DNA from 2 places in the Micromonospora maris AB-18-032 genome. Region 2 is predicted to be linked to the other one. Evidence: riboswitches for the same ligand, from Rfam matches in the RefSeq annotation. Region 2 holds a riboswitch; the other holds the start of a gene.

Region 1 (3,194 bases), 380 kb from region 2:
GAGGCGGATGGAGCGGACCTGCTCCACCGCCGAGACGTCGAAGAGCCGCTGCCCGGTCGTGGACCGCTCGGCGGGCAGCAGGCCCTGGTTGTCGTAGTAGCGCAGCATCCGCGGGCTGACCCCGGTGCGCAGGGCCAACTCACCGATGCGCAGCAACTGCCTTCGCTGGCCGTTTGCCTGTGACACTGATGTCAGCTCCTACCGTCCTGGCATGGCTGTCTCGCTCACTCATCTCAACGGTAAGCCCGCCACCGCCGCCGACCTCGCGCCGTTGGCGTTCGCCGGCTACGCCCACTTCACCGCGATGCAGGTCCGCGACCGGGCCGTCCGGGGCCTGGATCTGCACCTGGAGCGGCTGCGTCGGGCCAGCGAGGTGCTGTTCGGCCAGCACCTGTCCACCAGCCGGGTCCGCGAGTACCTGCGCCTGGCCGTCGACGAGGGCGGGCCGGACGCGTCGGTGGCCTGCTTCGTCACCTCCCGGCCGGGGGAGTTCATGGTCGACGACACCGACCCGGCCCTGGACGTGCTGATCAAGCTCACCGACCCGGCCCAGCCGCCGACCGGGCCGATGGCCCTGGACGTCGTGAGCCACCAGCGGCACCTGGCGGGCATCAAGCACGTCGGCGAGGTCGCCAAGACCTGGTACCTCCGGCAGGCCCGAGCCCGCGGCGTCGACGACGCCGTCTTCGAGGACGGTACGGGCCGGCTCAGCGAAGCGACCATCTGGGATCTGGCCTTCTGGGACGGCGAGACGGTGATCTGGCCGCAGGCCGACCTTCTGCCCGGAGTCACCATGCAGATCCTCACCCGTCAGCTTGCCCACCTCGGCGTCGCTCAGCAGACCCGCGACATCCGCCGGGCCGACCTGACCGAGAACCTGGCATGCGTCCTCATGAACTCGTGGACCCCCGCCATTGCCGTCTCCCACCTGGGCGACCGGCAACTCGCCGACGGCACCACCTTCGCGCACCTCCTGCACGAGGCGTACCGGAACGAACCCCCGACCCGGCCCTGACACCTCAGCGCCTGCGGCAAGGTCACGCTCGATCGTGGATCGAGTGGTCATCTCGCGGCTCCGATGCCACTCGATCCCTGATCGAGCGCGATCTCGCGTGTGGAAGGGACGCTGCGCTCTCCACGTGGCGAGGCACGTGCACCTGGGCGTACGCGATGATCGATGTTCGAGCCGGGTATCGTGCGGGGAGGGCGACTGGCGGCACGGGGATGGGTCGGACCATCGGGGAGCCTGTCACGGGAGTCGACCGCCTGGGCTGCCGTTCGGAGGAACCATGCCCAAGACCGCTCGACTTCTCCCCGGCGTACCGGTGGCCGAGGCCGTGTTCGCCGACATCACCCGGCGGGTCGCCGCTCTACGCGAACGAGGCGTCACGCCCAGCCTCGCCACGATCCTGGTCGGTGACGACGATGCAAGCGCCGGATACATCCGGATCAAGCAGCGGCAGGCCCGCCAGCTGGGCTTCGACTCACCCCACCGGCACCTGCCCGCGTACACCACCCAGCACGACCTGCTCGACGTGATCGCCGGTCTCAATGCCGACCCCGACGTGCACGGGGTCCTGCTCCAATACCCGATCCCCGACCACCTGGACTACGACGCCGCCCTCCTGGCATTGCACCCGGACAAGGACGTCGACGGTTTGCACCCGCTGAACATGGGCCGGCTGGCCCTCGGCCTACCCGGTCCGCTGCCGTGCACCCCCGCCGGAATCGAGGCGTTGCTGACACACCATCAGATCTCCGTCGCCGGCCGCGAGGTGGTGATCCTCGGCCGCGGCGCGACGATCGGACGACCACTGGCGATCCTGCTGGCCCAGAAACGCCCCACCGCCAACGCCGCGGTCACCGTCGTCCACACCGGCGTCCCGGACTGGTCGCGCCACACCCGGCGCGCCGACATCCTCGTTGCCGCGGCCGGCGTCCCCGACATCATCCAACCCGAGCACGTCCGCCCGGGCGCGGTGGTGATCGGCGCCGGAGTCCGGTACGCCGGCCGCCGCCTCCTGCCCGACGTCGACGAGGCCTGCGCCACGGTCGCCTCCGCGATCACTCCGCGCGTCGGCGGAGTCGGCCCCACCACCGTCGCCATGCTGTTCCGCAACGCCGTCACCGCTGCCGAACACGCCACCACCTGACGTACACCACCGGACGTTGCGGATGGGGCTGACTCGCGACAGCTCCAGCCACGTTGTCGAGCTTGTCGAGTAGGGAACTGCCCCCGTCACGGATTGCGGCGAGCCGTTCCGCCGTAGAGGTGCACGCGGTGGTCGACATCGCGGTCCGGCTGTCGGTGTACGAAGTGTCCAGGAGTCACCTGGCCGTAGCTGACGTGCACCAGCCAATCCTCGTAGTACCAGCTCGGGCTGCAGGCGCAGCCGGTGAACCGGAAGTTCGCCCGGTAACGGCCGACCTGACCTGTGGTCAGCGTGAACAGGCGAGTGGAGGCGTACGGTCGCGGATAGGCTGCCGCACCGGGCAGCCGGTCGACGGTGAGGGTCTGTCCGGTGCGGCCCAGCCAGAGGCCGATGTCGCGGGCCTGCTTCACGCCGCCGTGCAGCACCTTTTCCTGGCGTTCGTAGTCGACCGCCTGGTCAGCCAGGACCTCGTGGACGACCACATAGCCGTCCGGCAGCGACCGGGGCAAGGCCACGGCCCGGTCGAGGCCACGGCGTGCGTTCGCGGCTGTCGCGCCGCGTGCATCAGCCGTCCACCGCACGCGAACCCGCTGAACAACGATCACACCTGAGCTTCGCTCAGCCCGCGCCCCACCCGCCAGCCGGTATCTTCGAACACCGTCGCGGGGCGTACGTCGATCGCCATGACGCCTACCCTGCCATCGTCCACCGACACCGCACGGCGATCCCGGCAGGACCATCGGCTGGGATACCCGGGCCGAAGCGATGGCATCGGCCCGCACGCAGAGCAGGAGCGCCGGCCGCTCGGCAAAGCCGGCGCCGGGTACGAGTCGACAGGCTGTTCGCTGCAGTCGCTAGTCTCGCCGCGTGCGTGATGATCAATGCGACGTGTGGACGCTGCACCGGCGGGACGATGGCGGCCTGCTTGCTGAACTCGTGGTGACCGGTGGTGACTTCCCGTGGCTCAACGCTCATGTCCGTCCGACGGAAGGCTTCCCGGAGGTCCGGCCGCTCTTCGCCGAGGAACTGCGGTTGCTCGAC
Region 2 (3,194 bases):
GGATCTCGCGGAACCAGGTGGCGAGTTCGCTGTCGCCGCGCGCCTCGGCGTCGGCGATGTAGTTCTCCATCTTCCAGACGTGCTCCAGCGACATCTGCAGGGTGTGCAGCAGGTCGTAGTGGTCGTCCTTCACCGGACTGGCCGGCTCCCGCACCATCGTGGCCATGGTTCACCTCCAGCTAGCAGGTGGGTCTGCGGTCGCGTACCCCTGACGGTGGCCGGCACACCCCGCACGGCCGACGTCTTGCTCTGACAGCTGCCACCTGCGCACGTCCTGGGGTGTAACGCCACATATCGACGGGACGCTTCTGATCGTGAGGGCGGGCAACCCGTCCGCCGCCGCCGGGCCGCCCGCACGAGGGTGCCGCACGGCGGGGTCGCACCCTGGGGAGTCTGTGTGAAGAAGCTCGGCCGCAAGGCACTCGCGGTGGCGGTCGCCGTGGCACTCGGCGCCGGCGTCACCAGCGTTGTCACCGCCCCGGCCACCGCCTCCGTCGACGGCGGCGAGGCCCATGGCGGCGAGGCCACCTTCCTGGTGCTCACACCGCAGGGCGCCACGGTCGACCGGGCGCTGGCCCGGGTGGCCGCCGCCGACGGCACGGTGATCGCCGACTACCGGCAGATCGGCGTGCTGGTGGTCCGCTCCGCCAACCGTGACTTCGTCGCCGACACCGCCGGTGCGGGCGTCGAGTCCGTGGCGTCGACCGCCGGCCTGGGCACCGTGCTCGACGAGGGTCACACCGTCGAGCTGACCACGGGCGAGTTGGCGGCCGTCGGCGGCGACCCGAGCACCGAGCCGCTGTTCGCCCAGCAGTGGAACATGCCGATGATCGACCTGCCGCGGGCCCACACGGTCACCGCCGGCAGCGCCGACGTGGTGGTCGGCGTGCTGGACAGCGGCATCTCCAGCAGCCACCCCGACCTGGCCGGCCAGCTCGCCCGGGACAAGAGCGCCTCCTGCCTCGGTGGCGTCGCGGACACCACCGAAGCGGCCTGGAACCCCACCACCTCCGACCACGGCACCCACGTGGCCGGCACCATCGCGGCCGCCCGCAACGGCGTCGGCGTCACCGGCGTGGCACCGGGCGTCAAGGTGGCCGCGGTGAAGGTCGTCGACAACGAGGGCTACATCTATCCGGAGGCCGCGGTCTGCGGGTTCATGTGGGCGGCCGAGCAGGGGATGCAGCTGACCAACAACAGCTACTACCTCGACCCGTGGGAGCTGAACTGCCGCAACGACGCACGCCAGCGCCCGGTGTGGCAGGCCGTGCAGCGGGCCATCCGCTACTCGCAGAGCAAGGGTGTGCTCACCGTCGCGTCCGCCGGCAACGCCAACCACGACCTGGCGCACCGGTTCGTCGACTCGGGCAGCCCGAACAACGGCACCCCGGAGGTACGCGAGGTCAACGGCGCCTGCCTGGTGCTGCCCGCCCAGGCGCCGGGCGTGGTGACCGTCGCCGCGGTCGGGCCGACCGGGCAGAAGAGCTACTACTCGTCATACGGTCAGGGGGTCGTCGACGTGACCGCGCCCGGCGGCGACAGCCGGATCCGCACCCAGGGCCTGACCCCGACGACCGCCGACGCCATCCTGTCGACCACCTTCAACACCGTGACCCGCATCGACGGCTGGGGTTGGAAGCAGGGCACCTCGATGTCCGGTCCGCACGTCACCGGCGTCGCGGCGCTGGCCCTGTCGGCTCGCCCGGGCATGACCCCCGGGCAGCTGGCGGCGCTGCTGGAGCGCACCGCCGTGCCCCAGCCCTGCCCCGCCGGCGGGTACGACCCGATTCCGCTGCTGCCGAGCGCGACCGACTACACGGCCACCTGCCAGGGCGGTACGCGCAACGGTTTCCACGGCGCCGGCCTCGTCAACGCCTACCGCGCGGTGAAGTGATCGTCGGCGCGGTCCGGCGGCCGAGGGGGACGCCGGACCCCGCCGACGGCCGACGTCGCACCCGGTAGGATCGGCGAGGGCCGTGACTGGCGCGTGGGGATGGAGCACCATCGGGAAGCGGTCCCGTCACAACGACGCACGCCGAGCGCCTGGGCCTTCCGCACATCCACTGGAGGTCGCATGTCGCCCAACGCCGAGTCCACCGCCTTCCGCAGCGCACTGGAGGTCATCCGCTCCGTCGAGCCGCGCGTCGCCGACGCGATCGGCGCGGAGCTTGTCGACCAGCGCGAATCGCTCAAACTGATCGCCAGCGAGAACTACGCCTCACCGGCCACCCTGCTGACGATGGGCAACTGGTTCAGCGACAAGTACGCCGAGGGCACCGTCGGCCGCCGGTTCTACGCCGGCTGCCAGAACGTCGACACCGTCGAGGCCCTCGCCGCCGAGCACGCCCGGGAGCTGTTCGGCGCGGCCCACGCGTACGTGCAGCCGCACTCGGGCATCGACGCCAACCTGGTGGCGTTCTGGGCGATCCTGGCCGACCGGGTGGAGGCGCCGGCGCTCAAGCGGGCGCAGGCCCGGCACGTCAACGACCTGACCGAGGCCGACTGGTTCGCGCTCCGCCGGGAGCTGGGTGACCAGCGGATGCTCGGCATGTCACTGGACGCCGGTGGACACCTCACCCACGGCTTCCGGCCGAACATCTCGGGCAAGATGTTCGACCAGCGCAGCTACGGCACCGACCCGGCGACCGGCCTGGTCGACTACGACAAGGTCGCCGAGGCCGCCCGCGAGTTCCGGCCGCTGGTGCTGGTCGCCGGCTACTCGGCGTACCCACGGAAGGTGAACTTCCGGATCATGCGGGAGATCGCCGACTCGGTCGGGGCGACCTTCATGGTCGACATGGCCCACTTCGCCGGCCTGGTGGCGGGCAAGGTCTTCACCGGCGACTTCGACCCGGTGCCGCACGCGCACATCGTCACCACCACCACCCACAAGTCGCTGCGCGGCCCGCGCGGCGGCATGGTGCTCTGCGGCCCGGAGCTGGCCGAGCAGGTGGACCGGGGCTGCCCGATGGTGCTCGGCGGCCCGCTGCCGCACGTGATGGCCGCCAAGGCGGTCGCGCTGGCCGAGGCCCGCCGGCCCGACTTCGCCGACTACGCCCAGCGCATCGTCGACAACGCCCAGGCGCTGGCCGAGGGCCTGCTGCGCCGGGGCGCCAAGCTGGTCACCGGCGGCACCGACAACCACCTGGTGCTCATCGATGTCAGCGGCTACGGGCTGACCGGCCGGCAGGCCG

What was found. Region 2 has a riboswitch for ZMP and ZTP ahead of VAB18032_RS18915 (glycine hydroxymethyltransferase). Riboswitches for the same ligand answer to the same signal wherever they lie in the genome.
Region 1: linked by a shared signal. The riboswitch ahead of VAB18032_RS17210 (bifunctional 5,10-methylenetetrahydrofolate dehydrogenase/5,10-methenyltetrahydrofolate cyclohydrolase) and the one ahead of VAB18032_RS18915 (glycine hydroxymethyltransferase) in region 2 are both predicted to bind ZMP and ZTP.

The regions. Positions count from the first base shown of each region.
Region 1 covers NC_015434.1:3,887,615-3,890,808, reverse strand. The annotation lists gene VAB18032_RS17220 (MerR family transcriptional regulator) at 1-186, opposite strand, end outside; gene VAB18032_RS17215 (aminotransferase class IV) at 212-1,015, shown strand; ZMP/ZTP riboswitch at 1,197-1,279, shown strand; gene VAB18032_RS17210 (bifunctional 5,10-methylenetetrahydrofolate dehydrogenase/5,10-methenyltetrahydrofolate cyclohydrolase) at 1,290-2,153, shown strand; gene VAB18032_RS17205 (hypothetical protein) at 2,240-2,668, opposite strand; gene VAB18032_RS17200 (hypothetical protein) at 3,021-3,194, shown strand, end outside.
Region 2 covers NC_015434.1:4,268,582-4,271,775, forward strand. The annotation lists gene VAB18032_RS18905 (hypothetical protein) at 1-166, opposite strand, end outside; gene VAB18032_RS18910 (S8 family peptidase) at 398-1,894, shown strand; ZMP/ZTP riboswitch at 1,967-2,056, shown strand; gene VAB18032_RS18915 (glycine hydroxymethyltransferase) at 2,075-3,194, shown strand, end outside.